4 regions of the Lysinibacillus sp. UBA5990 genome follow, and region 1 is predicted to be linked to each of the others. Evidence: riboswitches for the same ligand, from Rfam matches in the RefSeq annotation. Region 1 holds a riboswitch; each other region holds the start of a gene.

Region 1 (7,931 bases):
ACCATTAATTTTTCAAGCAAACGAATACTACTAAACAGCAATAAGCTTAACAAGACAATCGCAAAAATTGCGACAAACACTCGATCTGTACGAAAGGAGGATTGTGCTAAGGTCATGTATACACCAACTCCCTTTTTCGCACCAAGCCACTCCGCAATGACTGCCCCCATTACGCTATAGGTAGCAGCAATTTTTACGCCCGAGAAAATTGCTGGGTAGGCATGTGGCCATTCTAATTTCCAAAACGTTTGGGCCTTCGTAGCACCAATCATATCAAAGTAATGCTTTAACTCGGGTGATGTTTGACGAAAACCGTCCATTGCCGCAATGACAATAGGGAAAAAGCACACTAGACAAATAATAATGAGCTTTGGTAATAAGCCAAAGCCAAACCAAATAATAAGGAGCGGTGCTAACACAAGAATGGGTATGTTTTGCGACATAATGAGAATCGGATAAAATAATGACCGAATGAAAGCAAAACGATGCAAAACAATTGCCACGGTTAGACCACAGCCCACCCCAATAGCAAGTCCTAGTAAAGCTAATTGCACGGTAGCCAGAGCATGTGGCAGGAATGTCTGATACGATTGAAAGCTTTCTACTACAATTATGCTTGGTGCTGGAAGGAGCCAAGGAGGAACATCAGCGATATGCACAACAAGCTCCCATATGAATAAGAGGAAGGCGATAAAAATTATCGTCCTTCCCTTTTGTAATGCCCGTTTCATGACTGATATTTCTCCGTTAAAGTAGCCATTGTAATCCCATTTGGTTGATATAAAATTTTTACTTGTGTAATGACATTAATGGCTCCTAGCTCGACCATCTTAACATTCATTTTTTCAATGATTTGAAGAAGCGTTGTAAGCTCACCTTCCATTGTTGTTTCAAGGGGATGAACCTCATATTTCACACCTGATGCATCAATAACTGCAATGGCCGCATCTACATAAGGAATGACATCCTCATACTTCTCTGTCTTCGGAATGATTTGGACACTGATCAATGAATTTGCCATGTTAATTGGCCTCCTTTTTTGGTAAAAACTCATTCGTAAACGCTTGTTTTGCCTCAAACTCGCCTTCTAATACTTTGTTGCTCGACATCCATTTAGCATAGTTTTCCCACACTGAAAGCTTTTGCTCTCCCCATTGTTTAGCATCGTCCTGATATTTATCAGCCAACCACTCTTGGCTTTTATGCACTAACTCCTTATCTAAGTCCGGTGCCGCTTCTAGTAAAATATCAGCAGCTTCATTCGGATACTCGATTGCATATTCATAGCCCTTCGATGCAGCCGCAACAAAAGCTTTGACGATGTCTGGATTGTTTTGAATCATTTTTTCATTAGTTGCTAAAACAGGTGTATAGTAATCTAACTGATCACTGTAGTCCGTTAAATACAGCATATTAATCTTTTCCCCACGAAGCTCTGCCTCAATCCCTGTCCAAGCATAATAAATCCAAGCAAAATCGATATCCTTTTTCATCATTGTGAAGAAATCTAAATCTCCTGCATTGACAATCTCTAATTTATTTATATCAGCGTTTTCTTTTTGCATTAATGATTGTAATACGGCTTGTTCGAGTGGCGCTCCCCAACCACCATATGTTTTTCCTTCAAAGTCCTTTGGAGATGTAATACCCTTTGATGCTACAGAAGCAAATCCAGATGTATTATGCTGGATGATGGCCGCTATTGAGACAAGTGGCACATCCTGAACACGAGCCTGTGTAATGCCCTCCTGATAGCTCACGCCAAATTCTGCCTTACCAGAAGCTACGAGCTGATCGGCTCCTGCCTCTCCTGGCATAATAATATCAACATCTAAGCCCTGTTCTTCAAAATAACCGAGCTTTTTCGCAACATACAATCCTGTATGATTCGTATTCGGTGTCCAATCGAGAACCACTGACACCTTTTTCTTTGTATCAGCAGTTTGCTTGTCCTCCTTGTCGCTACAGCCTACTAACGTCAATAGCGCAGCTAATAGGATAAATAACCATTTTTTCATGCTAGTTCCTCCCAGTTTGTAATATGAAAGTGTTCATGAATGAATGTTGTCACCAGAAGAAAGCGTAATATACAGTTGGTAAGATATTGCTTGGAAAACAAAAAAACGCCTAGGATTCCTCCCAGACGTATTGCAATCAATCTCCAAAACTTTTGCTTTTTTGAATAGATGTTCCCTACGCTGGTACGAGCCAAATCAGGTTCAAAGGGTCAGTGTCTATCGGACACAATCTCAGCTAGCCATAACTAGCCCCCCTACATTCTTTCGCTATGAACTTTTCGTTGATTATTATACCCATAGTTGATCTAAAATGACAAGATGCTATTTTTGGATAGTTGTTCCACTCATACAAATAGCCCAGCTCTCCTATATAGAGACTGGGCATAATTTTAGCTTGGTTTTTGTTCTTTTTTGGCCGTTAAGACATGTGAAATGGCTCCATCTGTTGCAATATCCACTTTAAATGAACCATTAGAATGGCGATCAGCACGCGTCAATGCTTGAACATCAATAAACTCTTGGACGCCTTTTTCAGTTTCGATCACAACCTGCTCATCGTCTGTTGCTTGAATAACAGCGACAATTCGGTGAGGATTTGCTTTTAATTCTGTCAGGACTTTAAGACCACGTTTGGCACGACTTGCTACTTCTACCTCTGCGACATTCATTTTCTTAACAGCCCCTCGTTGTGTCACAATAACGACATATTGTGTTTCATCTGGCTGTAGAACATTGACCCCTACTAATGCTTCTCCATCTTTTAGCGTAATACCTTTAACGCCGCCCGTTTTCACACCAGTAACCGGCAATTCCTCAATAGGGAATCGAATAGCATACGCCGTATCAGTTGTTAAGAGCAGTTCCACATCATCCGTCATAAACGATGCATAAATCATGGCATCGCCGGCTTTAACATTCATTGTTTTAATCGGCTTCGAGTAACGCGTCACTGCATAATCTGCAAGTGGTGAACGTTTAATTTGACCATCTTTCGTAGCAGTTAAAATATACGTATTTGGCTGTTCAAATGTTTCAAAGCCATAGACCGCAATAATCGATTCATCTTCACTTGTTGGCACAATACTAGAAATATGCTGACCAAGGTCCTTCCAACGAATATCAGGCAGTTCGTGGACTGGCTGATAAATATAATTCCCTCTATTTGTAAATAACAATAAATGATGTTGCGTATTTAAGTTTGCTTCATACAATAAGTAATCGGAATCCTTCATCGCAAAATCTTGACCATTAGAAGCGGCATGAGATCGTGTAGATGTACGTTTAATATAGCCATCTTTCGTGACAGTCACCACAACCTCTTCACTTGGAACAAGGACATCTAATGTAATTTTAATTTCTTCTATCTCTTGTTCAATTTTCGAGCGACGTGGCTCAGTGAAGCGTTTTTTTATATCTAGCAATTCTTGTTTAATGACGCGTACAAGCTTGGCCTCGCTTTGTAAAATCCCTTCCAGCTTGGCAATCAATTTATTTAAGTCATCCTGTTCTTGGCGGAGCTCTGTAATATCGGTATTCGTTAAACGATATAATTGCAGGCTCACAATCGCCTCTGCTTGTACCTCGGTAAAATCGAACTTTGCTTGTAAATTGAGCTTGGCATCCTTCTTATCGTTAGAAGAACGGATCGTAGCAATGACTTCATCTAAAATAGATAGTGCTTTAATTAAGCCCTCCACAATATGGAAACGATCCTTTGCCTTTTGTAAATCATATATAGAACGATTTGTGACCACTTCTTTTTGGTGAGTAATATAGGCATCCAGCAATAGTGGCAATGTCATCATCGTTGGGCGACGATTATGAATCGCAATCATATTAAAATTGTAAGCTACTTGTAAATCTGTTGTTTTAAATAAGTACTGTAAAATCCCTTGTCCAGGAACATCCTTTTTCAGCTCGATTACGACACGTAACCCTGTACGGTCAGATTCATCACGAATTTCTGCAATTCCTTCAAGGCGTTTATCTACGCGCTGCTCATCAATTTTTTTGACAAGATTGGCTTTATTCACATCGTATGGTAATTCGGTAACAACGATTTGTTCTTTGCCACCCTTGATAGGTTCCACCACAGCCTGTGCACGGACAATAATTTTACCGCGCCCAGTTTCATATGCCTTTTTAATGCCGTCCACACCTTGAATAATACCACCAGTTGGGAAATCAGGACCTTTGATGACTGTCATCAATTCATCCACTGTCGCAGTAGGCTTGTCTAAGCGCATTAATACAGCATCCAGCACTTCATCTAATGCATGAGGTGGAATATCGGTTGCATAGCCCGCAGATATCCCTGTAGAGCCGTTTACTAGTAAATTAGGGAAACGTGCTGGTAAAACAGTTGGCTCCATATCCTGATCATCGAAGTTTGGCACGAATTCAACCGTTTTCTTCCCGATATCTCGTAACATTTCACCAGCAATCGCAGATAGTCTTGCCTCGGTATAACGCATGGCAGCTGGTGGATCTCCATCAACCGAACCGTTATTCCCATGCATCTCAATAAGCATATGACGAGCTTTCCAATCCTGACTCATACGTACCATCGCCTCATAGACAGAGCTATCTCCGTGTGGATGGTAATTACCGATTACATTACCGACTGTTTTAGCCGATTTACGGAAAGGTTTTTCATGTGTATTACCTTCTGTAAACATTGCATATAAAATACGGCGCTGTACTGGTTTAAGACCGTCACGTGCATCTGGCAACGCGCGGTCTTGAATAATATATTTACTATAGCGACCAAAACGGTCACCCATTACTTCTTCTAAAGGTAAATCTTGAAATATTTCTGTACTACTCATGCTTGGCCCTCCTCTTGTTGGATGAATTCATTTTCTAAAATGTTGGCATCATCCTCCATACCGAAGTCTACATTGGCTTCGATCCATTTACGACGTGGCTCTACTTTATCGCCCATTAACGTCGTGACACGTCTCTCTGCACGTGCACCATCCTCAATTGTGACACGAATTAATGTCCGTGTGTCAGGGTTCATTGTTGTATCCCAAAGCTGGTCTGCATTCATCTCACCAAGACCTTTATAGCGCTGTAATATGTAACCCTTTCCAACTTGTTTGATGGCCTTTTGTAAATCTTTTTCCGTCCAAGCATATTCAATCACTTCTTTTTTGCCAGTCCCTTTAGAAACCTTATAAAGTGGCGGTAACGCAATAAAGACTTTACCAGCCTCGATGAGCGGACGCATATAACGGTAGAAGAACGTTAATAGCAATACTTGAATATGAGCGCCATCCGTATCGGCATCGGTCATTATGACTACTTTATTGTAAGCTGAATCCTCTACAGCAAAATCTGTACCAACACCTGCACCAATCGCATGAATAATCGTTGAAATTTCTTCGTTTTTCATAATATCCTGGAGCTTGGCTTTTTCCGTGTTAATCACTTTCCCGCGCAGTGGTAATATTGCCTGGAATGTACGATCACGACCTTGTTTTGCAGAACCACCAGCTGAATCACCTTCGACTAAATATAATTCATTTTTCGCTGCATTACGTGACTGTGCAGGCGTTAATTTACCTGATAGAATCGTACTACCCTTTTTGTTTTTCTTACCATTTCTCGCATCCTCACGAGCTTTTCGAGCCGCTTCACGTACTTGCTGCGCACGAATCGCTTTACGCACAAGAGACGCTGACAATTCAGCATTTTCCTCTAGCACATATAAAATTTGCTCAGACACCACACTATCTACTGCTGAACGAGCCTCACTTGTACCAAGCTTGCCCTTTGTTTGTCCTTCAAATTGTAATAAGTGCTCTGGAATACGGACAGACACGATAGCAGCTAAGCCCTCTCGAATATCCGTTCCTTCCAAATTTTTATCCTTGTCCTTTAATAAGCCAATTTTTCTTGCGTATTCATTAAAGACACGCGTCAAGGCTGCTTTTGCACCTGTTTCATGTGTACCGCCATCCCGAGTACGTACGTTATTCACAAACGACAAAATCGTTTCTGAATAGCCATCGTTATATTGGAAGGCAAACTCTACTTCAATATCATCTTGAATACCTTCAACGTATTTCACAGGATGAAGAACATCTTTCTCTTCATTCAAATACGCAACGAAAGCTTCAATGCCGTTCTCATAAAAGAACACATCATTTTTGCCTTCCTCGCGCTCATCAATTAATTCAATTTTTAAGCCCTTTAATAAAAAAGCCGACTCACGTAAACGTTCTGCTAACGTATCATAATTAAATTTTGTGACAGAGAAAATCGTTTCGTCAGGTAGGAAATGAACAAGCGTACCAGTCTGCTTTGTTTGACCAATTTCTTCAAGTGTTGTCACTGGATGTCCACCATGCTCGAAGCGCTGGCGATATTTTTTACCATCACGATGGATGGTTACTTCTAAAAATGTTGATAGCGCATTCACGACAGAAGAACCTACACCGTGCAAACCGCCACTCGTTTTATAACCACCTTGTCCAAACTTACCACCTGCGTGTAGGACGGTAAAAATAATTTCAGGAGTAGGTTTACCCATCTTATGCATACCAGTTGGCATTCCTCGGCCAAAGTCGCGTACGCTAATACTCTGGTCTTTGTGAATCTTGACAATAATATGAGATCCAAAGCCAGCCAATGCTTCATCCACCGCATTATCAACGATTTCATACACAAGGTGATGAAGTCCACGGCCATCTGTCGAACCGATATACATGCCTGGTCGTTTACGCACCGCTTCTAATCCTTCTAATACTTGTATAGCGTCATCATTATAGACGCTAGGTGACTGTTTATTCGTCAACAAAATTCCCCTCCAAAAAACAAACACATGTTCTATTTATGTTCTCATCCTAATAATAATAGCATTTCCTGTCAATAGTTAGCGACAGGTCCAATTAAATTTTTAAAAATTGCTCACAGTTTTAATAAACATTTCAATAGTAAACATCTTCAACAGTTGCTTAAAATTGGAATTTAAGCAAGGCAGACTACCACTAGTATCCGTAAACACCTGACGCATCGTAGCTTATTTAGTTGCAGTATAGTTAATGTTTGCTGCGTCATCGTCATGTAAATGAATAAAGTTAGACTTCTATTCTACCAAAGGAATGAACGATTGACAAAATTGCCATTTTGCCTATATTTTAATAAAGAATTTTTTCGTTCCGTCATCACTCATGTCTAAAAGCCTACCTCTAACTTACTTTAGTTTCTTTTGTATTGAATTCAAGACTCCTGACGAAATCTCCTTCATAACATTGTAGATTAGCAAGAAAAAGTGTAAAATACTTGTTACAAACTATTAGTACCAAGTGATGGACTATGAATGAAAGGAGTCCAACTATGATCAATGGACTTATTATTTTATGTGCTTATCTAATCGGCTCTATACCTTCAGGGCTATGGATAGGTAAAATTTTTTATAATACCGATATTCGAGAACACGGAAGCGGTAATCTAGGAGCAACTAATACGTTCCGAACGTTAGGAAAAAAAGCTGGTATTGTTGTGACTGTGATGGATGTTCTAAAAGGGACTGCCGCTGTCTTACTAGCTGCACTTCCAATATTCTCAGACAGCTCTATCCATTCCTTAATCCTAGGTCTAGTCGCAGTGATTGGTCATATGCTTCCAATCTTCGCCAATTTCCGTGGTGGAAAAGCCGTTGCCACATCAGCAGGTGTTTTATTAGGCTATTCATGGCCATTGTTTGTCTTACTTCTAATTGCCTTTCTTGTGACATTAAAAATCACAAAAATCGTCAGCTTAACATCTATGATAGCCGCTTTAGTAGCACTTATCTATTCAATCGTTTATTATTTTGTTACAGGTGACTTTGCATTAAGCATCTTGGTAGCCTTTTTATTTACTTTTATTATTTATCGTCATCGTGCCAATATTGCACGGATTAAA
Region 2 (7,931 bases), on a different contig from region 1:
TAGATGAACAAGAAATGCGCGTACACATTCTACTCGATACCACAAAATCTATGGGAACAGATGCAAAGTGGATTTTTGCTCGTCAAATTGTGGCATCCCTTGGTTTAATGGTCCTTGGACGAGACGATCGTTTATCTTTTTCATTTTTACAGGATGAAGCAAAGCCACCGTTTCGTCGGAAGGGCGCCATGTATCGCCGAGCATTTTTACAAATAGTGACAGATATAGAGGAAGCGAGTTATTCGAATCCTTTTGCACAGGGTGCCTTAAAAGCTTTACCAAAGGATAGTACAGTGTTATTTATTGTGACAGATGGACTGGAGTCAATCGAGGAATGGGAGCAACTTTTAAAAAGGCTACCACGCTATGCTGGTGATGTCCGTATTTTACAAATTGTGACGCAGGAAGAGCTATCACCAAACTATTCGGGGGATGTTCGTCTTCTTGATCGTGAAACAGGTAATGAAGTCAATGTGACAATGTCCACTAAAGTTCTAGAAACCTATCATGCAAGACGTTTATTACATGAAGAAGAGTTTGAAGCCATTTGCCGTCGTTTCGGCATTCGGAAATTGCAATTGAAGGTGGAAGATGGTTTGCAACAGGCAATCTTTCAGCAATTATTAAAAGCACATTGGATTAGGTGAGGTGAGCCGTATTGGGCTTTAGTCAAATTATATTTAGCTGGACGGCCATCATCCCGGTCATTGTCCTACTCTATTATTTCTTTCGAAAAAAATATACAGATCAGATGGTTTCTTCAACACTTTTCTGGTCTGAGATTATGCAGGAAACACGAGTATCTCCTTATTTAAAGCATTTGCAAAAGAACGCCCTACTTTATTTACAGTTACTAGCATTACTTTTCCTTGTGCTGGCACTCATGAATCCCTATATGAAAAAATCAACGATTGTTGGTGAGCAAACTATATTTATTGTTGATACTTCTGCAACAATGTTAGCTGGTAAAGGGCAATCTACCTTTGATACACATATACAGGAAATGCTGACGCTTATAGATGAATTAAATGGGAGACCGGTCACGTTAATTACGACTGGTTCAGCACCAAAAGCGATTTTACAGCAAGAGACAAATGTTAAAGATATCGAAAAAGGTATTAAAGACTTACAAATAACCTATGAAACGGCAGAAATGGATAAGGCGCTTGATGTGGCTCAAGCATTTGTTGGAGATACACTGACTTCAATCTATGTATTTACAGATACACTAGATAAAAAACAACTACCTATGAACAAGGACTCCGTTAAATGGCTAGTAAGAGGTGCTGCGAAAGACTTAACAAATATTGCTATTACTAGATTTGCTGCAACAACAGATGGACAGGCAACAATGGCGCTTGTGCAGCTTCATAATGATACAGACATTGAGCAAAAGGTCACACTAGCATTACAAAATGCAAAGGGTAAAGAGTTGGTAGCTGAGAATATCGCTGTGCCTCCAAAGGAAGCAATAACGAAAACTTTCAAGGAATTACCTTTAGAAAAATCAATGACAGCGATTATTGATGCGCAAGATGATTATTCAGTAGATAATCAACAAACCGTCTTACTACAAACAGCTACTTCAAAAATTGTGGTTGATCAGGGCATGCATCAATTGATTCAAAAAGGGTTTCAATCTGTAAGTACTGGTGTGAAAATAGTTCCGCCTTTACAAGTAGTAGACAATCAGGAGGCCACGGTGATCACTAATCAAGCTGAATTGCTGGAAAAGATGGATAAACCTCTTGTGTTATTTGGCCGTGATGATGCCGAAAAAGTAGAGGTAAGTGGCATAGTAAGTACTAAAAGTGATGCTTTATTCGCTTTTAGCGAGCTAAAGGATGTTTATGTTAGCGCCTTGTATCCTGGATTTGCAAATTATCAAACTATCGCTACTGTTGGAGAACAGCCGTTTATACAGCGCTCTCCTAAAGGTGATATCGTCGTTTTAGCAGATATTGCTGATACGGATTGGCCACTACATCCATCCTTCCCGTTATTCTTATGGAGTACTGAACAGCAGTTATCAGAATCCAGTGGTTCACTCGGTATTTTCACACCAAATGAACAAAGAGTAGTAGCTTTAGCGCAGGAAGACTGGAGTGTATATTCACAAGAAGATGAATTTCTATCATTGGTTACGGATGGTATGCTAACTGCGCCAAAAAAACCAGGCATCTATTTTGTGCGTTCTAATAATGAAGAAAAACACTTTATTGTACAATTACAGGCACAAGAACGTGTCATTGAACAAGGAACAAGCTATACATTAGGGGATATTTCTGATAACGGAAAGGCTGAGATTTCGAAAGCTTCTTTTGTTCCTTGGCTAATTCTTATTATTTTAGTTTTACTTGTTTCAGAGTGGGAGGTGCAACGACGTCGTGGATTTACGAATTGATATGCCATTAGTATTGTTGCTATTACTTCCATTGCTCATCTATTTTGGTTGGACCTATTGGCGAGAACGACAGCGACTAAAAAAGAGTCATGCTATCGTACTTATAATTCGCATGATAGCGGTAGGCTGTTTAGTTTTTGCATTGGCAGGGCCGTATCTTTTATTACCTATAAAAGAAGAACAAATTGTGTATCTAGTTGACCGCTCAGCTTCCATGAATGGGACTGAAGATGAGATGGTACGTTTTATACAGGAAAGTTTACAATCGAAAAAAGACGAACAGCTTGCAGGGCTGTATTCTTTCTCATCAACATTACAAACAGAAGCCATTATGACTAAAACATTAAAGGAAGTACCAAAGTTTACGGAAATAAAGGCTACTGATCAAACGAATATAGAACAAAGTCTGCAACTTGCCACAGGTATTATAGATCCGAAAAAAGCAACACGCTTAGTGCTCTTAACAGACGGCAATGAGACAAAGGGCAATGCTTTAGATTTCGCCACGAAGTTTAAAGGCTCCAATATTAGTGTGGATGTTGTGCCCTTTAGTCAGCCTGTTGTGAATGATGTTTCATTAAAAAGCTTTGTGTCCCCACAAGTTGCCTATGTGGGTGAGCAACAACAACTGGTAACAGAAGTGCATGCAACTTCAGCTGGACAGGGCGAGCTATTATTATATGAAAATGATGAACTGATTCATCGTGAGGCAGTCGAGCTAGCCGAAGGAACGAATATGTTTACCTATAAACATGCAGCGACTGGTGAAGGGCTGGTGAAATATGAAGCCGTTGTTCAAGTAGGACAAGACGCAATATTCGAAAACAATAAATTAACAAGTGTCACAATGGTACAAAGCGAACCACATTTACTCATTGTGAATGGCTATGAAACAGCTTCACCAATAGCGGAGGCACTTGGTCAGCAATCAATAGCCTATGATGTAAAATCACCTGAAAGCTTACCAAATGAACTCTCCAGTTATTTGCAATATAATGCCATTATTTTCGATAATGTGCCAGGACATTTAGTCGGTGAGGCGAAAATGAGTGTGATCGAGCAAGCAGTCAAAAACTTTGGTGTTGGTTTTGCAATGGTTGGTGGAGAAAATAGCTTTGGTTTAGGTGGTTATTTTAAAACGCCAATTGAAACATTATTACCTGTTGAAATGGAAATTAAGGGGAAAGAACAATTACCTTCATTAGGACTTGTCATTGTACTAGATCGCTCTGGTAGTATGTCAGGGTCCAAGCTAGAGCTTGCGAAGGAAGCAGCAGCACGTTCAGTGGAAATGCTACGTGATGAAGATACATTAGGATTTATAGCATTTGATGATCGGCCTTGGGAAATTATAGAGACTGGTCCTCTGAACAATAAAGAAGAGGCAGTGGATACCATTTTATCTGTTACACCAGGAGGCGGGACAGAAATCTATGGTTCACTTGCAAAAGCATATGAAAACCTAGCAGATATAAAACTGCAACGTAAGCATATTATACTTTTAACAGATGGACAATCACAGCCAGGAAATTATGAAGATTTAATTGAACAAGGAAAAGATAACGGAATAACTTTATCGACAGTGGCTATTGGTCAAGATGCCGATGCAAACTTATTGGAAGCTCTGAGTGAGATGGGAAGCGGACGTTTCTACAATGTTATCGATGAGCAAACTATTCCTTCCATTTTATCTCGTGAAACAGCTATGATTTCCCGTACGTACATTGAGGATAATCCATTCTATCCAATACTCTATAATGCTGGGGGATGGAATACGCTATTTGCCAATGGCGTCCCACAAATGAATGCTTATATCGGAACAACTGCAAAGCAGGGTGCTACCGTCGTGGCTGAAAGCGAAAAGGAAGATCCGGTGTTAGCACAATGGCAATATGGTCTTGGCAAAACATTTGCGTTTACTTCTGATTCAACAGGAAAGTGGGCAGGCGACTGGGCAAGATGGCAGGACTGGGGAACATTTTGGCAAACGCTTATTTCACAAATGCTCCCAAGCTATAATGATGTTGCCTATGATGTAAGAGTAGAATCAGATGGATCATTTATGATTACAGATCCTACAAATGAAGCAGCATTTTTAGATATTGTTGCGGTTAATGAAGCGGGTGAAGAGCTAGACACACAGCTTGAAACTATATCAGCTTCTCAGGTGCGAGCTGTAGTACAAGCTGAGCCGGGATTAATCTTCTTCCGTATCGCTGATGAAAAGGAAACGATTTATCAGGCAGGATTAAGTGTTCCCTATAGTGCTGAGTATGAACTTCTTCCTGCTAATGATAAATTAATAGAAGAATTAACCGAACAAACTGGTGGTGCTGTTTTAAAAGAACCACAAGAAGTGTTCCGTGACTTTACAAAGCGAGGGGCGGATCGTCAAAACATTGCGACATGGCTTCTCCTTGCAGGTATGCTCTTATTCTTTATTGATATTACAATAAGACGCTTTGGCTGGAATTTCCTAACGAAGCCGAAGAAAAAGGAGCAACTTGTAGAAAATCCCCCCGTACAAGCAGAAGATACGAATGTAGCACAATTATTAAAGGGTATGAAAAAACGCCAATAATTTAGTTAGATGAAAGCAGTGTGAATTATTTCGCACTGCTTTTTGTATATATGCAGGGAGAGAAATCCTCTAAGTTATATCAACGACGTTCTTTAATAAAGAGAGCGGGAATTAAAATATTTTACTAGCACCGTTTTACGCAAACTGCTAGCTACTACAATACCTAAGATTGCTCCAATTGAACTTGATATTAAAAAGGCAGGCATGAAAAATAAGGCCGCTACGGATGTGCCCATAAGTATCTTTGCATAGGGTACTGCTACAAGTGATGCGAGAAGACCAGTGCCGATCACTTCGCCCATACCGGCTAACCACATTTTACAGCTATATTTATAGGCAAGCCCTGCGCATAATGCACCAATAATACTACCAGGAATGGCTAACAGTGAGCCTGTTCCTGTAAGGATACGAATGATAGCCGTCACAAAGGCTACTACAACTGTAGGTAAGGGTCCAAGTATAATGGCTCCTATTACGTTAATAGCGTGCTGTATAGGGTAGGCACGAGCAATCCCAGTTGGAATGGAGATGAACGTAGAGCCTGCAACGGCAATCGCTACTAATAAAGCCATAATTGTTAATTTTCGAATAGACATGATAGGTGCGCTCCTTTTCGTTTTAGCCACTAGGAAAATGAAAAAAGCCGCTTCCTTCAAACGACAGGAAGCGGCCTTGCTTATACAATGAAAATAGCAAGAAGCGCCACTTCCCTCCGCTAGCATGAACTAGATCAGGTTCGAAGGGTCCGTATATAACCATATACGTCTCAGCCTTTAAAAGACTCCCCTAGTGGTAAAAATTTTTCTATTTTTTAGAAGTGTAACATACTTGAATCAATAGTCAATAAGCTTTGATGATTAGTGTGAATCTGGATGCATAAGTTGTGGTGCCTTTTTCAATGTCCAAATTAGGGCAAGGAAGAAGCAGGCTAATAAGATAATGGCACCAAATATATAAGGACTATTCATATTCCAGTCAAATAAGAAACCAGCTAAAGCGGGTCCAATCATATTTCCAAGACTCATATAGGCATTGTTCAAGCCGGCTGCAAACCCTTGCTCTGTTTCAGCAAGTTTTGAGATGAGTGTATTAACAGCTGGACGAATTAACGTTGTTGCCGTTGAGAAGATGGTTGCTACAACTAATATTAGTGCAAAACCTGAAACAAATAATATTAAGAAAATAGCAACGGAGGCAATAAATAAATTGACCAAAACTACTTTCATTTCACCAAAGCGTTTAAAGAGTGGCGTTATGATAAACATCTGTACAATTACCCCAAATGCTCCACCAACAACTAGAATGGTAGCAATATCGCCAGGTGAGTAATTAAATTTTTCTGTCACAAATAGGGATAAGGTTGTTTGGAAGTTAGCAATCCCAAATGAGAATACCATCATAATAATTAACATAACAAAATAAGGCATATGTACAGAGCGAGCCATCTGTTTCACCAGATTATCTTGCTTTTGTCTATTTTGCGCAGTATTTGGCTTTGTAGATGGTAATAAAAAGTACGATAAAATAGATGCTAAGATGGCGGCAGCTCCCGCCATGAAAAATGGAAAATGTAAGCTAACCTTTGCGAGGAAACCACCAATTCCAGGGCCAATCATAAAGCCGAACGACATTGCAGCTCCTAACATACTCATTCCTTTTCCGCGTTCTTCATAAGTTGTCACGTCTGCTACAAAAGCCATAATAGGAGGTGCAACAAATGCAGAGCCAAGGCCACCTAAAAAGCGTGCCAAAAAGAGCATCCAAACATCTGTAGAAAGGCCAAAACCGATTTGTGCAAGTCCTGTTAGTATAAGACCGAAAATAATTAAATTTTTCCGCCCATACAGGTCAGAAAGATTCCCAGCAATTGGAGAAAATACGAATTGTGCCAAGGCGAACGTTGCAATAAGCATACCTAGAACTTGTCCTGCTGCTCCAAATATTCTTAAGTATTCCGGCATTACAGGAATAATAATTCCAATACTCCCCATTGCGATAAACATATTAAACATTAATATATACAAAGCCGCCTTATTGGACTTCTGCTGGGTCATCGAAAAACCCCCTTTATGTAATCAAATATAGTACAGTCTATCATAAAGAATTATAGCTGGCTAATAGTTGAGATTGCTGTAACTGGTTCGATCGTTAGAATGGTTTTTCAGAAAAGCTTTTTTCTTGGGAGGCTTCAGATCATTGTGTAATAAAAAAGAATAGTTAGGGGTGTAGAGTGAGGACGAATTGCTTTTTGCTAGAAACAACTATATTGAAATGAAATAGCGCGGGTAAGTGTGAATAATGTTACCAAAGGCTACTAGTAGAAATGCTCTTTAAATATAGTAATACAAATGAATGCTTACATAAAAAGAGCGAATTGGTTTTAGACCAAATCGCTCTTATAAATTATCGAATATTCATTTTAAATTCTAAAAACAGTTCATTATATTTACCTAAGTAATCTGGGCCTAAGTTTTTGTAGACCTCTAATGTATCACGTTGCTCTTCAGAAGGGTAATAGCGTTCATCAGAAACTACTTCTGGGTCCATTAAGTCCATGGCAGCGATATTAGGCGTCGAATAGCCAACATAATCGGCATTTTGAGCACCAGATTCAGCGCTTAGCATAAAATTGATAAAGGCATGTGCACCTTCAATATTTTTCGATGTTTTTGGAATAACCATATTATCAAACCATAAATTGGAGCCTTCTTCAGGAACAGCAAAGTCCAATTCTTCATTTTCAGACATCATGTCCGCTGCCTGACCAGACCAAGTGAGAGCCACTGTTGCTTCATTATTGATCATTAATGGCGTAATTTCATCCCCAATGATCGCTTTTATGTTAGGCGCAAGTGTGATCAACTTGTCAGTTGCTTCACGCAGTTCATCGTTATCCAATGAATTCAAGGAGTGTCCAAGACTATTTAAACCCATTCCAATCACTTC
Region 3 (7,931 bases), on a different contig from region 1:
GCTGGACAAGACTGCAGGCAATTGTAGAAGAACAGCATAAGCAAATGCCAACAACTATTCCAACCTTACAACAATTAAAACAAACACTTACCGATGTTAGTAAACAGAAAATGGATTTACAAAAATTATGGCAGGAAAGCCAGCATGATTTACATGCCGCGAAGGAAGCTGCCAGTAATGCTAAACTAGCTGTGGAAATCGCCAAACAGAATTTTGAAGAATTAAAGCTCAAAATGAATGACAAGCGTGAGCAGTTTTCAATAAGCATGCAGGAAGCAGGCTTTGTGAACTATGAAGACTATGCAACTGCGAAAAGAAGTGCCGCTCAATTAGAAGAACTTAGGAAGGCATGCAGTGACTACACGTTACATGTTCATACGTTACAAATTCAAATTTCAGAAGGAGAAAAACATCTTCAAGGAAAAGAGGAGCAAGATTTAGCCCTGATGGAGGCAACCTTAGAAAGTCTCCGAATCGCCTATGAGGATGCTTTTAAACAACTTCAACAAATAGATGGATTTGCGAAATCATGTCAAAGCTTTATCAACAAAGTAGAAGAAACAGAGAGAGAGCTTCGTTTACTTGAGAGTGAGGCAGGGCGCGTGAAGGAGCTGTATGGCTTATTAAATGGGCAAAATTCGAAAAAGCTTTCCTTTGAACGATATATTCAAATTAATTATTTAGATCAAATTACAGAGGCAGCCAATATTCGTCTTTATCATTTATCTAATGGCCAATTTGAGCTTAGACGTTCGGACAGGCTTGAAAAGCATGCCAAACAAAGTGGACTTGGGCTTGATGTATATGACGCTTACACAGATCAATTACGAGATGTCAAAACATTATCCGGTGGTGAAAAGTTCAATGCATCATTAAGCCTTGCCTTGGGAATGGCAGATGTTATTCAAAGCTTCCAAGGTAATATTTATATTGAAACAATGTTTATTGATGAGGGTTTTGGCTCGCTCGATGAAGAATCATTAAATAAAGCAATAGATACATTAATCGATTTACAAGATTCTGGACGAATGATTGGTGTCATCTCTCATGTGCCTGAATTAAAATCAGCGATGCCAGCCGTTTTACATGTCGAAAAAACATTGAATGGATATAGTCAAACATATTTTGAAATAAAATAAAGGAAGGTGTATTTCCGGCTTAAGGAAATACGCCTTCCTTTTATTTTTTTCGAGAACTGACTGTAGAAGTTGTCCCTTTTTTTGCTGCCATCACTTTTTTTACGATCGGTATAACAATAGGCGCTAATTTAACAGCGGTTTTCACTACTTTTGATACTTTCATCAAAAACACAGCTCCTTTTTAATTACTTCTACCTGTTTATTTTAAAAATGAAACATTAGCGGATAACTCTAACAGCCTGAATAATATTCCATATTACGATTCCGAGCGAAACAATTCCGTAAATGGCGAACGAAATGAACCAAATGATCATTACTGTACTATTACTTGAAGTGGGGTCTAAACTAAATGTAGAAAAGACAAAGACAATGAAAAATAAGATACCAAATACAAAAGGAATTAGATGAGACACTAGTGCTCGAATAGAATGTCTTTTGATGTCAGCATCTTTCGTAACGAAGTAAACAATTAATGGTACGATGAAAGGAGCAAAGAAAATACTGAGATAACTAAAGGCAGATAAAATTTTTTGGTTCTCCATAGTTGTACCTCCTTTTTTAATATTTACGCATGGAAAACAGTAAAGTTTCAAAAATTAAGTATGGAAGAGGTTGTAATCATTCCGTGCTTTGCGTACAATGAAAGTGTTCAAATTAAATTCAGATGTAACGACCACAAGGGGAGCTGATGATGTCAGCTGAGACTGGGCACGTAATGCCTTGACTCTTTGAACCTGTAAGCTAACACTTGCGTAGGGATGTGGATAGAAACCGACACTTGTACGATGTGAGGCTCTGTCCTGACATCGTTTTTTCATTCTTAAGAATAAAAAGATGTCAGAGAGAATCAAATCAGCGCATTTCTATTCCTGCTCTTGTATCCTACATCGGAACAAAGGAGAGAATATGTATGGACAAAAAAAGACTATTAATGCTAGTGGAGATTGCAATATTTGCTGCGATTGGCCTTGTGCTCGATCAGGTCTCCTTTAAAGTATGGGCACAAGGTGGCTCTGTTAGTCTTGTCATGGTACCAATTATGTTAATTGCATTTCGTTGGGGCTTAGTAGCTGGCCTAACAACAGGCTTACTTGTAGGCGTTATGCAAACCATGTTTGGAGCTTATATTGTACACTGGCTTCAAGGTTTATTAGATTACGGCGTTGCTTTCACAGTTGTAGGGTTAGCAGCCATTGTACGCAGACCTTTACTTGAAGCAGCAAGCCAACTAAACAAAACAAAAATGGCGCTTTATATTATTGTAGGTACGGTGTTTGCAGGCTTCTTGCGATATGCAGCGCATACTACTGCTGGAGCGGTATTTTTTGCAGAGTATGCCGGCGATCAAAATGCGTGGATCTACTCGATTATTTATAATGGTACCTATATGCTGCCCGCAACAGTATTAACAGCCATTGTGGGAGCGTTATTATTCACAGCCGCTCCACAACTAATGCATCGTAAAGCATAATGCCATCCCCTTCATATTGGTGAAGGGGTTTTTTTATGCAGTCACAAGAGAATAGCACTTTGCCAAGGAGGCAGGCATACAATATTTAAAGCGTTTAGCGTTATACGCGTAAAAAGTTATGTTATATTAAAGAGTAGATATTAGATGAAAGGGACGTTATACATGATTGTAAAAACGCAAGAAGAAATTGAAGCTTTTAAAAAAATTGGACGCATTTGTGCAGAGATTCGTGAAGCGATGAAGGCTGCTACAAAACCAGGTGTCACAACACTTGAACTAGATGAAATTGCTGGCCGAATGTTTGCTGAGGCAGGTGCCATTTCAGGACCAAAAGGAGAATATGACTTCCCAGGATATACTTGTATTAGTGTCAACGAGGAAGTAGCGCATGGTATCCCAGGTAAACGTGTTATTCAGGAGGGAGATATCGTCAATATCGATGTTTCAGGCTCTTTAGATGGCTACTTTGCCGACACGGGTATTTCATTTGTAGTTGGTGATGGCTATGAAGACAAAGAAAAACTATGTCGTGTTGCTAAAGATGCTTTTGACCGTGCTATGACAAAGGTAAAGGCTGGCTCTAAATTAAATCAAATCGGTAAAGCTGTAGAGCGAGAAGCGAATGCTAATGGCTTAACAGTTATTATGAATTTAACAGGCCATGGTTTAGGTCGTTCTTTACATGATGAGCCAAATCACATTTTAAATTATTATGATGCATGGGACTCTACGATTATGAAAGAGGGTATGGTTCTTGCAGTTGAGCCATTTATCTCAGCAAAAGCAGAGCATATTGTAGAAGCTGGTGATGGTTGGACATTCATTACACCTGATAAGTCTCTTGTTGCTCAAATTGAACATTCAGTAATTGTTACAAAAGAAAAACCAATTATCCTTACTTCATTAGACGAAGAATAGGATTACAAAAAAATCCTGCACACCAAATTACTTTTGGTAGGCAGGATTTTTTTTAATGAATAAAATACCAACTAAGAGTACACCACATAAAAATAACGCAGCTGTTGTTACGAGTAGCTCATCAAAACCATTATGTAAAGCGATTCCTATATAAGCCCATATAAAAACACTTGGATACATGATATCAAAGTGATGAAAGCGGATATGTAGCGCAATGGCTCCACCTAATGTCAGTAAAATAACTGCCCAAAGAGGAGTACTTAGACCAAAACCGTTCCAACCATAAGCTGTTAACGTAAAGCTAATATTTGTGATAAAAATAAATGTCATCCATGCAAAATAAATGGCGAAAGGAATACGGCCAGACAGTGATTTGTCATGAAGTGGATACGTATTGTACAACATAAATAAATACAAGACTAAGAGTAAGGTAATGCCGAGAGAAACAATAAATAATTCATGATGCCATACGTAAATCGTTAATGCTTGTAAAATATTTATGCAACTAAAGAGCGCAGACTGTTTCATAGATGTCTTTTTGATGTTCATCACTAACCAATAACCGGTGAATAAATAAATGACAATCCAAATTACATGACTTCCATCAACAGGTGCAAATACCACCGAAAAACGATTAGAAATTTCTAAAAAAGATTGACCGTTAAGTTTTGTGAAAAAGGATGAAAAGGTTAGGATGAGTGAGACAATATAAGAAATTGTCATCAATAAAAATCGAGGCATGCTTTCCTCTCCCTTCGAGTTAGATTGTATAGGGAAAAGACAAATAAGTATAGTACCGTCACTCAATTTATTATAACGGAAATTTCCATCAATGTATCGTGTTGTTTTGCTAATTCTATCTACAATTTACCATCTCAATAGGCATCCATTTATTTCTTTAGTACAATAAGAATATATCCAGATTAAAGGAGTGAAGCTTTATGACGCAAAACATAAAAAATTTAGACCTATCTATTGAACTAGATAAAAAGATGTATAAAAAGAAATTAAAAGTACTCCAATATGAAATGTTAAATGCCCAACAATTTTTATTAAAAAATAAAATAGGTTTAATTTTAGTGTTTGAAGGTATGGATGCGGCTGGTAAAGGAGGAGCGATAAAACGTTTAATTGAACGTGTCGATCCACGTGGCTATGTCGTCCATCCAATTTCAGCTCCACAGCCACATGAATTACGCTATAACTATTTACAGCGGTTCTGGAGAAAGCTACCTCAGCACGGGCAGATCGCTGTTTTCGATCGTTCATGGTATGGTCGTGTATTAGTAGAACGAATTGAAGGATTCGCGACGAAGGACGAATGGTCTCGTGCTTATGAGGAGATTAATAACTTTGAAAAGATTTTAACAGCGGGAGACTACATAATTATTAAGTTTTGGCTACATGTTTCAGATGAAGAGCAATTAAAGCGTTTTAAGGAACGAGAACAAAATCCATATAAATCTTGGAAGTTAACAGACGAAGATTGGCGTAATCGAGAAAAGTCACCGCAATATATTGAGGCTGCCAATGAAATGTTTGAAAAGACCGATAAGAAAAATGCTCCGTGGGTTTTAGTAGCTGGAAACGATAAAAAATATGCGCGTGTGCAGGTGCTACAAGAAACGCTTGCACATATTGAACGCGAGGCGCTGAAACGTGGGCTTCATTTAACAAATGTATTAGACAAGGCACATATAGAGGATGCTGAGTCATCTAGCCTGGACATATTAAATGAGAAAAAGAAGTGAAAAATAAAATGTGAAATGATGGTGCTATGACTTAAGACATAAGCTGTTTTAGTTGTAGCAGCATCTTTTTTTACATACAATAAGGTAAAACTAGGGTTAACCCCCTTAATTTCCGGTGGTTGAGAAAGTAGTAAAAGTTGTTATCGATATTGATTGGAAGGCTAGTGTGGAGAAATGGTGCTTAAAATTTGGAATTTATTAAGAAAAAAGGGTGGGAATGTGGTAACAATAAAGGGGGAAAAATGCTACATCCGCACATTCCAAGAAAATGATGCACGAAGTTTAACAGGTCTCGTAAGCCGCAATAAATACTTTTGGTCAACCTATGAGCCTTTACAAAGACCTGAATACTATACAATCGACGCGCAATATAAAAAAATTCAAGAAAGTTTATATTTAATGGATTCAAAGCGAGAATTTACTTTTGGTATTTTTGAGCATGGTACTAATAATCTAATAGGACATATTGCACTATATGCTGTAAAACGATTACCCTATTCAAGTGCATTTGTGGGATATGCTATGGATGAAATTTACGTAGGTAAGGGAATTGTCACTGAGGCAGTGAACATGGTAGTCCGGTTTGCATTCGATCAAATTGGGCTACATCGAGTAGAGGCATATGTATCTACCCAAAATAATCCCTCTATGCGTGTCTTAGAGAAGGCGGGCTTTCAACAGGAAGGTCTTTTAAGAAAGCTTTTGTATATAAATGGTCATTGGGTCGATCATTATATGTATGCCCGTTTAGAGGATGAATAAATAAACAAGTGCCTTTCTTTTCAAAGGAAAGGCACTTGTTTATTGATTTGCTATAAATCAAGTTAGATAAACTATTGATGGTTACCGTTTTCAATTAAATCTAGATGACCTGTATTTGGGTCAATAATCAAACCATGTACAGGAACGTCTTTGACCATTAATGGGTGATTTCGAATCGTATCGACACTTTTCTTAACACTTGTCGCTACATCACCAAAACCACGTAAAAATTCTTTTAAATCAAAACCAGAATACTCCAGCATTTTGATGGTTTCTGGGTTAATACCTCTTTTAACCATTTCACTTAACATCGCATCAGGATCAACTGCGCTCATACCACAGTCATAATGTCCAACCACGTAAACTTCATCTGCTTGTAGGCCATAGACAGCAACTAATAAACTACGCATTACAGCACCGAAAGGGTGGCTTACTAATGCACCGGCACTTTTCACAATTTTTACATCGCCATTACGGAGATTCATCGCTTTTGGTAAAAGCTCTACAAGACGAGTATCCATACAAGATAAAACAACAATACGTTTATCAGGATATTTTGTAGTGATGAATGGTTCATATTTTTTCTCTTGTACAAACTCTTTGTTAAACTCTAAAATATCTTGTAACATTGTCATGAAAATTGCTCCCTTCCTTACAAAAAATATTTTAGAGCAAAACTTTAATTATGCAAACAATAAAGACTTTATTCAGACAATTTTTACAATAAAGAAGCAAACTTCATACACTTTAGCAGATTAAAAACTTTGAAACTATAAAAAAACAGCTACCTTTACAGTAGCTGTTTTTTTACATTAAAATTTTTCGCTTGGCTTTGGATCTACAGTTACTGAAGACTTGCTATCTAAACCAACTTGTAGGTAGTGGATGAAGAATCCAGTTGAAATTAATAAAACTGCTGAAAATCCAATAACAGTTGTAATGAACATTTTTAGAGCTCCTCTCTACTTAAATGATCTACTAATTACCCTAAACTAATTATACAATAGGATACTAGGAAAATCTAAGGATAATTTATGACATCCATAACATACTAGCCTAGAATACTATTAGTAAGAATGGATTATTTAGAATGCCCAATTTCCATCACGGAATATTGGGTCTTTTTGATTATCATGGGTAATGCCATCAATATTCATTTTATTGGAACCAATCATAAAGTCTACATGTGTCAAACTTTGGTTAATTCCATGTGCTGCTAACTCATCTGAAGTCATTTCTTTACCACCTTCAATACAAAATGCGTATGCACTACCAATGGCTAAATGATTAGAGGCATTTTCATCAAATAATGTATTGTAGAATAATAAATTCGATTGTGAAATAGGGGATTGATGAGGCACTAATGCTATTTCACCAAGATAATGCGCCCCCTCATCTGTTTCAATGAGAGAAGCTAAAATTTCTTGACCTTCCTCAGCTTTTACTTCAATAATACGGCCATCCTTAAATGTTAATGTGAAATTGTCAATAATATTGCCGCCATAGCTTAACGGTTTAGTGCTGGATACAAACCCATTCACGCCTGTTTTTAACGGTGCAGTAAAAATTTCTTCAGTAGGCATATTCGCCATAAATGTTTGACCCTGTACGTTGGCACTACTACCGCCTGTCCAAATGTGATGTGCAGGTAATTCGATTGTTAAATCTGTGCCTGGAGCCGTGTAGTGAAGGGACTTATACTGTTTGCTGTTTAAATAATCGGCTTTGTCATGTAATTCCTTATCATGAGCTAACCAAGCCTCCACTGAATGTTCATGATCGATACGCGTCGCTCCAAAGATAGCTTCCCATAGGGCATCCATTTGTTGATCCTCTGGTAAATCAGGAAACACCTTTGCTGCCCACGCTTTCGATGGAGCAGCGATAACT
Region 4 (7,931 bases), on a different contig from region 1:
GAAGTTTAAGAGAAAATTGTTGATTTGCACGTATTTTTATCTATATTTTTGTAAATTTCTACTTTATTCGCTAAATATTTTATTGAGATACGACCTTCCATCCATTATGATTATTTATAAAAGTGGGGGTGTTTGTGATGAAGAAATCAAGAGGAATTGCATTGAAACTATCTTCCCTAATAATAGGATTGTTTCTAGTATTATTTTTATCCTATACAGTGACAACGGGGATTATTATAAAAAAGCAAAGTGTCAAAGATGCAGAGTATGGAACATTGCAAACGGCTGAATCGTCAGCGGCTATTATGAGCGAGCGTTTTAAAAAAGCCAATACAACTTTACAAACAACGAAACGAATCGTTGAAAGTATGGAGAAAAATAAGACGCTATCTTCCAAAGGTGTTTTAGACATAATGGAAAATAATTTAGCTAATAATGTTGATTTATTAGGGGTAGGAGCTATCTTTGAGCAGAATTCCCTTATTATCAATCCAAATGATGAGGCTACGTTGGTAGATTCCAAAAAACGTTTTGGACCATACTTAAGCAAAAATGATAATGAAATAACGACCACTCTTCTTGAAGGTGTAGATGATAAAAATGTTTCTCAATGGTACTGGGTGCCAAAAGAAGAGGGACGGACAGTTTTAACGGAACCTTATGACTATAGTGTAAACGGTCAAACAGTACTAATGACAACAATTTCTGTACCATTAGTCAATGCTTCTGGGAAATTTTTTGGTGTATTGACGGCGGATGTATCTATAGATTATTTAAATGAGCTGACAAAGTCTGTTGCTCCAGAAGGCGGCTATGCGGCAATTATTACAAATAACGGTGTACTAACAGCTAACAGTTTCGGTAAAGAGTTGGATGGGCAAAATATGCAAGATGATCCTGCTTGGACAAGCATAAGTAAGACAATGGAAAACGGCGAGCTAACAAGTATGTACATAGAGTCTAATGAACTGAAAGATCAAGCCTATAATGTGTTTGCTCCAATGATTTTAGAGGACATTGACGAAACTTGGACCGTTCAAATCGTATTAGCTGAATCAAAAATTTTAGAGACCTATAACCATGTATTTGTATATACGATTATTGCATCCATTATAATGGTAGCCTTGATGACTGCTGCAAGTGTACTATTTATTTACAAACAGTTAAAGCCACTCAAGTTTTTACGTGCTTCGATTGAAACAGCAGCAGCAGGCGATTTAACACAAAAGGTAGAGGATAAATATATTAAACAAGATGAAATTGGGGCAGTCGCATTGGCCTATAATAATATGTTGGATAAAACCAATAGTGCTATTAAAGCCGTGTTAAACTCAACAACTCTATTGAACCAATCTTCTAACCAGGTACATGAGGCATTTAACGAAATCGTGTCCTCTAGTCAAGAGGTATCAGTAGCCATTAATGAAATTGCACAGGGTGCATCGAAGCAATCAGAGGATACTGAAGAAACGAATTATCGCATGATGGATTTATCGGATCAAATAGATGCCATTAATGCGCTTTCGAATGAAATGGACGATTTATCCAACAAGACAAATGTGACAACCGAGAAAGGCATGCAAGAGGTTCAAAGTTTACATGAACATAATATAGAGACGAATGAGATGAACGGCCGTATTCAACAACAAATGGAATCACTAGCTTCTAATATTGCCAATATTAATCAAATTATTGCCTCTATTCAAAGCATTACGGAGCAAACTAATCTATTAGCTTTAAATGCAAGTATTGAGGCTGCACGTGCTGGTGAGCATGGAAAAGGTTTTGCTGTCGTGGCGGAAGAAGTAAGAAAGTTGGCAGAGCAATCAAAAACTGAAACAGAAGTTATTAAAAGTACGGTAGAAAGTATTTTAGAAAATTCTCAACAAACAGTTGCAGTCATTGCATCGAATGCAAATTTAATGCAATCGCAAAATGAGTCCGTACAAAGCACGCAATTGGCCTTTAAAGATAATAGTGATTTGTCACGTGCAATTGCAACTTCTATTAATGAACTAATGACTCAGTTGTCTACTATGTTAGAGCATAAAAATCAAGCAATTATGTCCATACAAAGTATTTCGGCTATATCAGAGGAAACAGCGGCCTCTGCTGAGCAAGTAAGTGCCTCTGCAATGGACCAACAAGCAGAATTGCAAAAAGTGGCAGAGTCTATGCAAAATATGAATGATATCTCTAATGAACTGCAAGAGGTCGTAAATAGATTTAAGCTTGCGTAGAGAAAAAAGCTGCCTAAAATCTAAAGGCAGCTCATACTGTTGATAAAAGGAATCGAGAAGTTCATGCTCGATTCCCTTTTCATTTTTTTCATCGAGAATTCATAGTCCTCAAATGAGTGAGTTTTGGTGATTCTTATATTCTGTACATTGTTCTCCTCGTTTATTGATGTGATTTTTTATCTTTTCATCATTGGAACAAGGCGCACCCCTCCAGTAGTGGAAATCAACGGTTTTAATTATGAAAGTAAGTAGCATTGACCTAGTACATTATCGACACTACAATCAAAAGGGAGGGGGACTTCAATATGGTGTATCTTGGAATGATTTTCTTTCAAATTGTCGCACCTATTTTAGTATTACTTGTACTAGGTGCTATTCTGCAAAAGAAATTTCGCTTTAACTTAAAAGCATTATCACAGCTTATTACATATTGTTTTATGCCTGCCGCTGTATTTATTAATTTATATGAGACGAGTATAAAACTGTCTGTTCTGGGAGAAGTTGGATTGTTTGTTGTGCTTTTTATTGGTAGTCAAATGTTACTCAGTCACTTTTTAGCGAAAGGGCTTGGACTCGCCAAAACTGAGGCAGCTGTTTTTAAAAATAGTGTAGTACTCATTAACTCTGGCAACTATGGTATTCCGGTAGCTCAAATGATTTTTGCCACTCAACCTATTGGTGTAGCCATCCAGGTTATACTCGTTATCTTCCAAAACATGACAACGTATACGTATGGTTTATATAATTTAATTTCCTCTACTAAATCGGGCATGACAATTTTAAAGGATTTTATAAAAATGCCTATTATACACGCTTTAATAATCGGTGTGGCCATGAATTATTTTGACATTGGCATTCCGCAGTTTATTAAAATACCTATAGACCATGTAGCAGATGGTTTTATTGCCGTTGCATTAATTACGCTAGGCGCCCAATTGTCTCAACTGGAGATTAAAACGATGTTTAATAAAACAGTATTCGTCAGCTGCTTGACGCGATTAATTATCGGTCCAGCCGTTGCTTTAGTCATTATTTATGCGCTCGGTTTAGACGGGGTTGTGGCACAATCGTTATTTATAGCGAGTGCTTTTCCCACATCCCGCAACAGTTCAAGTCTAGCATTAGAATATGATATAGAGTCGGCAACAGCTGCACAAACCGTTTTATTTTCGACCATTGTGAGTTGTATAACGGTCACGATTGTAATTTATATTGCTGATGTATTGTTTACCTAATAGAAATCAAAAATATTTAAATGATAACTTCCATCTCTTAGCAATATCTGCTAAACTAGCATCAAACTGAATAGTATTAACTAGGGGAGTCTGATGAGTCAGGCTGAGAGGGAAACGCATAGAGGTTTCTTGACCCTTTGGACCTGATCTGGCTCATACCAGCGTGGGAAAGTTAAGAAGCTATTGCATATTACGTGCAATCAATAGACCCTTTACATTCATGGCCGGATCCAATTATTTTTTTGGATTCGGCCTTTATTTATTTTGTTTGCTGGGTGAGCTAGAATCGGTCCTTGTTTAAACTACATTTAAGGGAGAGAAGTAGCTCATGTCAGCAATTAGTGCAAAGAACATTACGATTATGTCTAACTTTGAAGGAAGTAAAAAGGTTTATGTGGAAGGATCTCGTCCTGATATTTTAGTACCAATGCGTGAAATTACATTAAGTCCGACGACTGGTACCTTTGGGGATGAAGAAAATGCCCCAATTCGGGTGTATGATACGAGTGGACCATATACAGATCCGGTCTTCCACGTGGATATTACAAAGGGCTTACCTGCTTTACGAAGTGCTTGGATACAAGAGCGAGGGGATGTTGAGGAATACGGAGGGCGTACAATTAAACCTGAGGATAATGGTTTCAGTCGCGCTGATGATCCACGTATCCATGAAAATGTCTTCCCGGAATTGGTGAGAAAGCCTTTACGTGCAAAAAAGGGTAAAAATGTCACGCAGCTTCATTATGCTCGACGGGGAATTATTACACCTGAGATGGAGTTTGTAGCGATACGAGAAAATATGGACCCAGATTTCGTACGTTCAGAGATTGCAGCAGGCCGGGCTATTATGCCTGCCAATATTAATCATCCTGAGGCCGAGCCAATGATTATCGGTCGTAACTTCCATGTGAAGATTAATGCGAACATTGGGAATTCAGCTGTATCATCCTCGATTGCAGAGGAAGTGGAAAAAATGACATGGGCTACACGCTGGGGTGCTGATAATATTATGGATCTATCAACTGGCAAACATATTCATACAACGAGAGAATGGATAATTCGAAATGCTGCAGTACCAGTTGGGACAGTACCAATTTATCAGGCATTAGAAAAGGTAAATGGTGTGGCTGAGGATTTAACATGGGAGGTGTACCGTGATACGCTTATTGAACAAGCGGAGCAAGGGGTAGATTATTTCACTATTCATGCAGGTGTCCTTTTACGTTATGTCCCTCTTACGGCAAACCGTGTAACAGGCATTGTGTCTAGGGGTGGTTCCATTATGGCGCAATGGTGTTTATACCATCATCAAGAGAACTTCCTCTATACTCATTTTGAGGAAATATGTGAAATTATGAAAGCTTATGATGTAGCCTTTTCATTAGGAGATGGCTTACGCCCAGGGTCAATCGCGGATGCTAACGATGAAGCACAATTTGCGGAGCTGGAAACATTAGGCGAATTAACGCAAATTGCATGGAAGCATGATGTTCAAGTAATGGTGGAGGGGCCAGGTCACGTTCCAATGCATTTGATTAAAGAGAATATGGACAAGCAATTAGAGGTTTGTAAGGAAGCCCCATTCTATACTTTAGGTCCATTGACAACAGATATTGCTCCAGGTTACGACCATATTACATCTGCTATTGGTGCAGCAATGATTGGTTGGTTTGGTACAGCTATGCTCTGCTATGTGACACCGAAGGAACATTTAGGATTACCTAATCGGGAGGATGTTCGAGTAGGGGTTATTACTTATAAGATTGCTGCACATGCTGCAGATTTAGCAAAGGGGCACCCAGGTGCACAACAACGAGATGATGCACTGTCAAAAGCGCGTTTCGAGTTCCGCTGGCGTGATCAATTTAACCTTTCTCTTGATCCAGAACGTGCAGTAGAATATCACGATGAAACATTACCAGCAGAGGGGGCAAAAACAGCACATTTTTGTTCAATGTGCGGTCCTAAATTTTGTAGCATGAGAATTTCTCAGGATATTCGTAATTATGCTAAGGAAAAGGATTTAAATACAACAGAGGCCATCCATGAAGGTATGAGGGAAAAGTCAGCGGAGTTTAAAAAGGCAGGTAGTCAAATCTATCAATAATAATAGTACAAGGCTTGTGTTGATTTACTAGACACGAGCCTTTTTTATGTTGGTTCCACAATTAAACAGGGGAGATGAATAAAAGTAATTTATGCTTTTGCAAATAGAAGTGAGCGGTTGAAACTAGACGAATACTAAAAAGCTCCATGTGAATTATACATTCACATGGAGTAAAAGTTGGATTTGGATATCAATAATAAGTGGAATATTAAACGTTTGTTGGTTGTTTTACATATGGGTTTGTAAGATCCATACCTTCTAATGAAAGACCCATTGCTTTTGCGACACCTTCACCATATGCTGGATCAGCTAAATAGCAGTGAAGGATGTGACGACGTTTGATGAATTCTTCAACAGAAGCCATATCATTAGCCGTATTTTCAAATAGACGTTGTTGTTCTTCCGCAGTCATTAGGCGGAAAAGTTTACCTGGTTGCTCGAAGTAATTATTATCGTCTTCACGGAAATCATGAATTCCTGCATGACCATCAATGCGTAACTCAGGCTCTTTGTGGTCTAAATTATGCTCCCATTCACCATAGCTATTTGGTTCATAGCCTAGTGTTGAACCAAGGTTGCCGTCAAAACGCATAGCGCCATCACGGTGGAAAGTACGGAATGGACATTTTGGTGCGTTAACAGGAAGCATATAGTGGTTTACACCTAAACGGTAGCGTTGTGCATCCGCATAGGCAAAGATACGACCTTGTAACATTTTATCTGGTGAGAAGCTAATACCAGGAACGATGTTAGATGGTGCAAATGCAGCTTGTTCCACTTCTGCAAAGTAGTTGTCCGGGTTTTTATTTAACTCAAACTCACCTACAGGAATTAATGGGAAATCTTTTTTATACCATACTTTTGTTAAATCGAATGGGTTGTATGGTAGCTCACGAGCTTGCTCCTCTGTCATAACCTGAATATACATTTTCCATTTAGGGAAATCGCCCTTTTCAATGGCTTCATATAAATCACGTTGTGAAGATTCACGGTCTTGACCGATTACCTCAGTTGCTTCATCACCTGTGAAATTTTTAATGCCTTGTTCTGTACGGAAGTGGAATTTAACCCAAACACGCTCATTATCAGCATTGATAAAGCTATATGTGTGAGAACCAAATCCGTGCATATTACGGTAACCAGTTGGAATACCACGGTCAGACATTACAATTGTCACTTGGTGAAGCGCTTCTGGTAATAATGTCCAAAAATCCCAGTTGGAATTAGCGTTTTTCATATTTGTACGTGGATCACGTTTGACCACGTGGTTTAAATCTGTAAAGTGTAGTGGATCACGGAAGAAAAATACTGGTGTATTGTTTCCTACTAGATCCCAGTTGCCTTCTTCAGTATAAAACTTAAGTGCAAAGCCACGGATATCGCGCTCAGCATCTGCTGCACCACGCTCACCAGCAACTGTGGAGAATCGTGCGAACATTTCAGTTTTCTTGCCCACTTCTGAGAAGATATTAGCTTTTGTATATTGAGTTATATCGTGCGTTACAGTAAAAGTACCAAATGCACCTGAACCTTTCGCGTGCATACGACGTTCAGGGATTACTTCACGATTGAAGTTTGCTAATTTTTCAACTAGCCATACATCTTGAAGTAATAGAGGGCCGCGTGGACCTGCTGACATAGAGTCATGGTTACTTACTACTGGAGCACCACCTGCTGTTGTAAAACGACGGCTACGATCATTTGCGTTTGTCATATTAGTTACCTCCTGAAAATAATGTAAGTCAAACTCTTCGTCTATAACTATAACAAATATAAAATAGAATTGCTAGTACATTATAATAATTATCGTTAAAGAATTTTTATAGTAAGATATAAAATATAAATATATGCATCGGAGAGCCTATTTATGCTTAATCCTCGCCATAAATTTGTTGTTAAATAAACTAGATATAAACAGTATTTATACTGTAAATGAAAAGAAGTATAAGATTTAACATCATAGTACAAACCCTTATTGAAAATGAAAATAACTAATTGAAAATTATTTGCAAGGTTCTTTATTAATTTTTTCGGTATCGATGAGGGGTCATACCGATTTGTTGTTTAAATATTTTAATAAAATAATTCGGATCATCAAAACCGTTTAAATGAGCAATTTCACTAATTGCAAAATCTGTTTCTAGTAGCATCTTAATGGCGTTTTGAATTCTAAATTGCTGTATATAGCGCTTAAATGGCAAGCCTTGTTTCTTTGAAAAAATCGTACTTAAATAATTGGGGCTGATGCCAAGCTTACGAGCGACAAAGGGAAGAGACAAGGAACTATCTTTAAATTGCTGATCAATAATTTCTAAAGCGAGCTCAACATAATCGGCTCTTTTTTCCATG

What was found. A riboswitch is a leader RNA that binds a small molecule or an ion and turns the genes downstream of it on or off. The one in region 1 is predicted to bind thiamine pyrophosphate.
Region 2: it holds a riboswitch for thiamine pyrophosphate, as region 1 does, so the genes downstream of both, thiW (energy coupling factor transporter S component ThiW) here and B3D94_RS20100 (ABC transporter substrate-binding protein) in region 1, are expected to answer to the same signal.
Region 3: it holds a riboswitch for thiamine pyrophosphate, as region 1 does, so the genes downstream of both, thiT (energy-coupled thiamine transporter ThiT) here and B3D94_RS20100 (ABC transporter substrate-binding protein) in region 1, are expected to answer to the same signal.
Region 4: it holds a riboswitch for thiamine pyrophosphate, as region 1 does, so the genes downstream of both, thiC (phosphomethylpyrimidine synthase ThiC) here and B3D94_RS20100 (ABC transporter substrate-binding protein) in region 1, are expected to answer to the same signal.

The regions. Positions count from the first base shown of each region.
Region 1 covers NZ_DJAY01000015.1:1,512,321-1,520,251, forward strand. Annotated here, with positions in the region: gene B3D94_RS20090 (ABC transporter permease) at 1-731, opposite strand, end outside; gene B3D94_RS20095 (thiamine-binding protein) at 728-1,021, opposite strand; gene B3D94_RS20100 (ABC transporter substrate-binding protein) at 1,023-2,018, opposite strand; TPP riboswitch at 2,174-2,284, opposite strand; gene parC (DNA topoisomerase IV subunit A) at 2,408-4,846, opposite strand; gene parE (DNA topoisomerase IV subunit B) at 4,843-6,819, opposite strand; gene plsY (glycerol-3-phosphate 1-O-acyltransferase PlsY) at 7,362-7,931, shown strand, end outside.
Region 2 covers NZ_DJAY01000001.1:87,168-95,098, forward strand. Annotated here, with positions in the region: gene B3D94_RS00375 (DUF58 domain-containing protein) at 1-647, shown strand, start outside; gene B3D94_RS00380 (vWA domain-containing protein) at 659-2,404, shown strand; gene B3D94_RS00385 (VWA domain-containing protein) at 2,388-4,985, shown strand; gene thiW (energy coupling factor transporter S component ThiW) at 5,078-5,581, opposite strand; TPP riboswitch at 5,676-5,783, opposite strand; gene B3D94_RS00395 (MFS transporter) at 5,843-7,039, opposite strand; gene B3D94_RS00400 (ABC transporter substrate-binding protein) at 7,389-7,931, opposite strand, start outside.
Region 3 covers NZ_DJAY01000012.1:46,120-54,050, reverse strand. Annotated here, with positions in the region: gene B3D94_RS11600 (SbcC/MukB-like Walker B domain-containing protein) at 1-1,139, shown strand, start outside; gene B3D94_RS11595 (hypothetical protein) at 1,180-1,305, opposite strand; gene B3D94_RS11590 (DUF4870 domain-containing protein) at 1,358-1,681, opposite strand; TPP riboswitch at 1,808-1,915, shown strand; gene thiT (energy-coupled thiamine transporter ThiT) at 2,050-2,610, shown strand; gene map (type I methionyl aminopeptidase) at 2,773-3,528, shown strand; gene B3D94_RS11575 (hypothetical protein) at 3,556-4,269, opposite strand; gene B3D94_RS11570 (polyphosphate kinase 2 family protein) at 4,470-5,279, shown strand; gene B3D94_RS11565 (GNAT family N-acetyltransferase) at 5,454-6,041, shown strand; gene B3D94_RS11560 (beta-class carbonic anhydrase) at 6,113-6,676, opposite strand; gene B3D94_RS11555 (hypothetical protein) at 6,854-6,988, opposite strand; gene B3D94_RS11550 (aminopeptidase) at 7,127-7,931, opposite strand, start outside.
Region 4 covers NZ_DJAY01000002.1:112,405-120,335, forward strand. Annotated here, with positions in the region: gene B3D94_RS01305 (methyl-accepting chemotaxis protein) at 138-2,240, shown strand; gene B3D94_RS01310 (AEC family transporter) at 2,546-3,475, shown strand; TPP riboswitch at 3,548-3,662, shown strand; gene thiC (phosphomethylpyrimidine synthase ThiC) at 3,804-5,582, shown strand; gene B3D94_RS01320 (catalase) at 5,791-7,296, opposite strand; gene B3D94_RS01325 (helix-turn-helix domain-containing protein) at 7,604-7,931, opposite strand, start outside.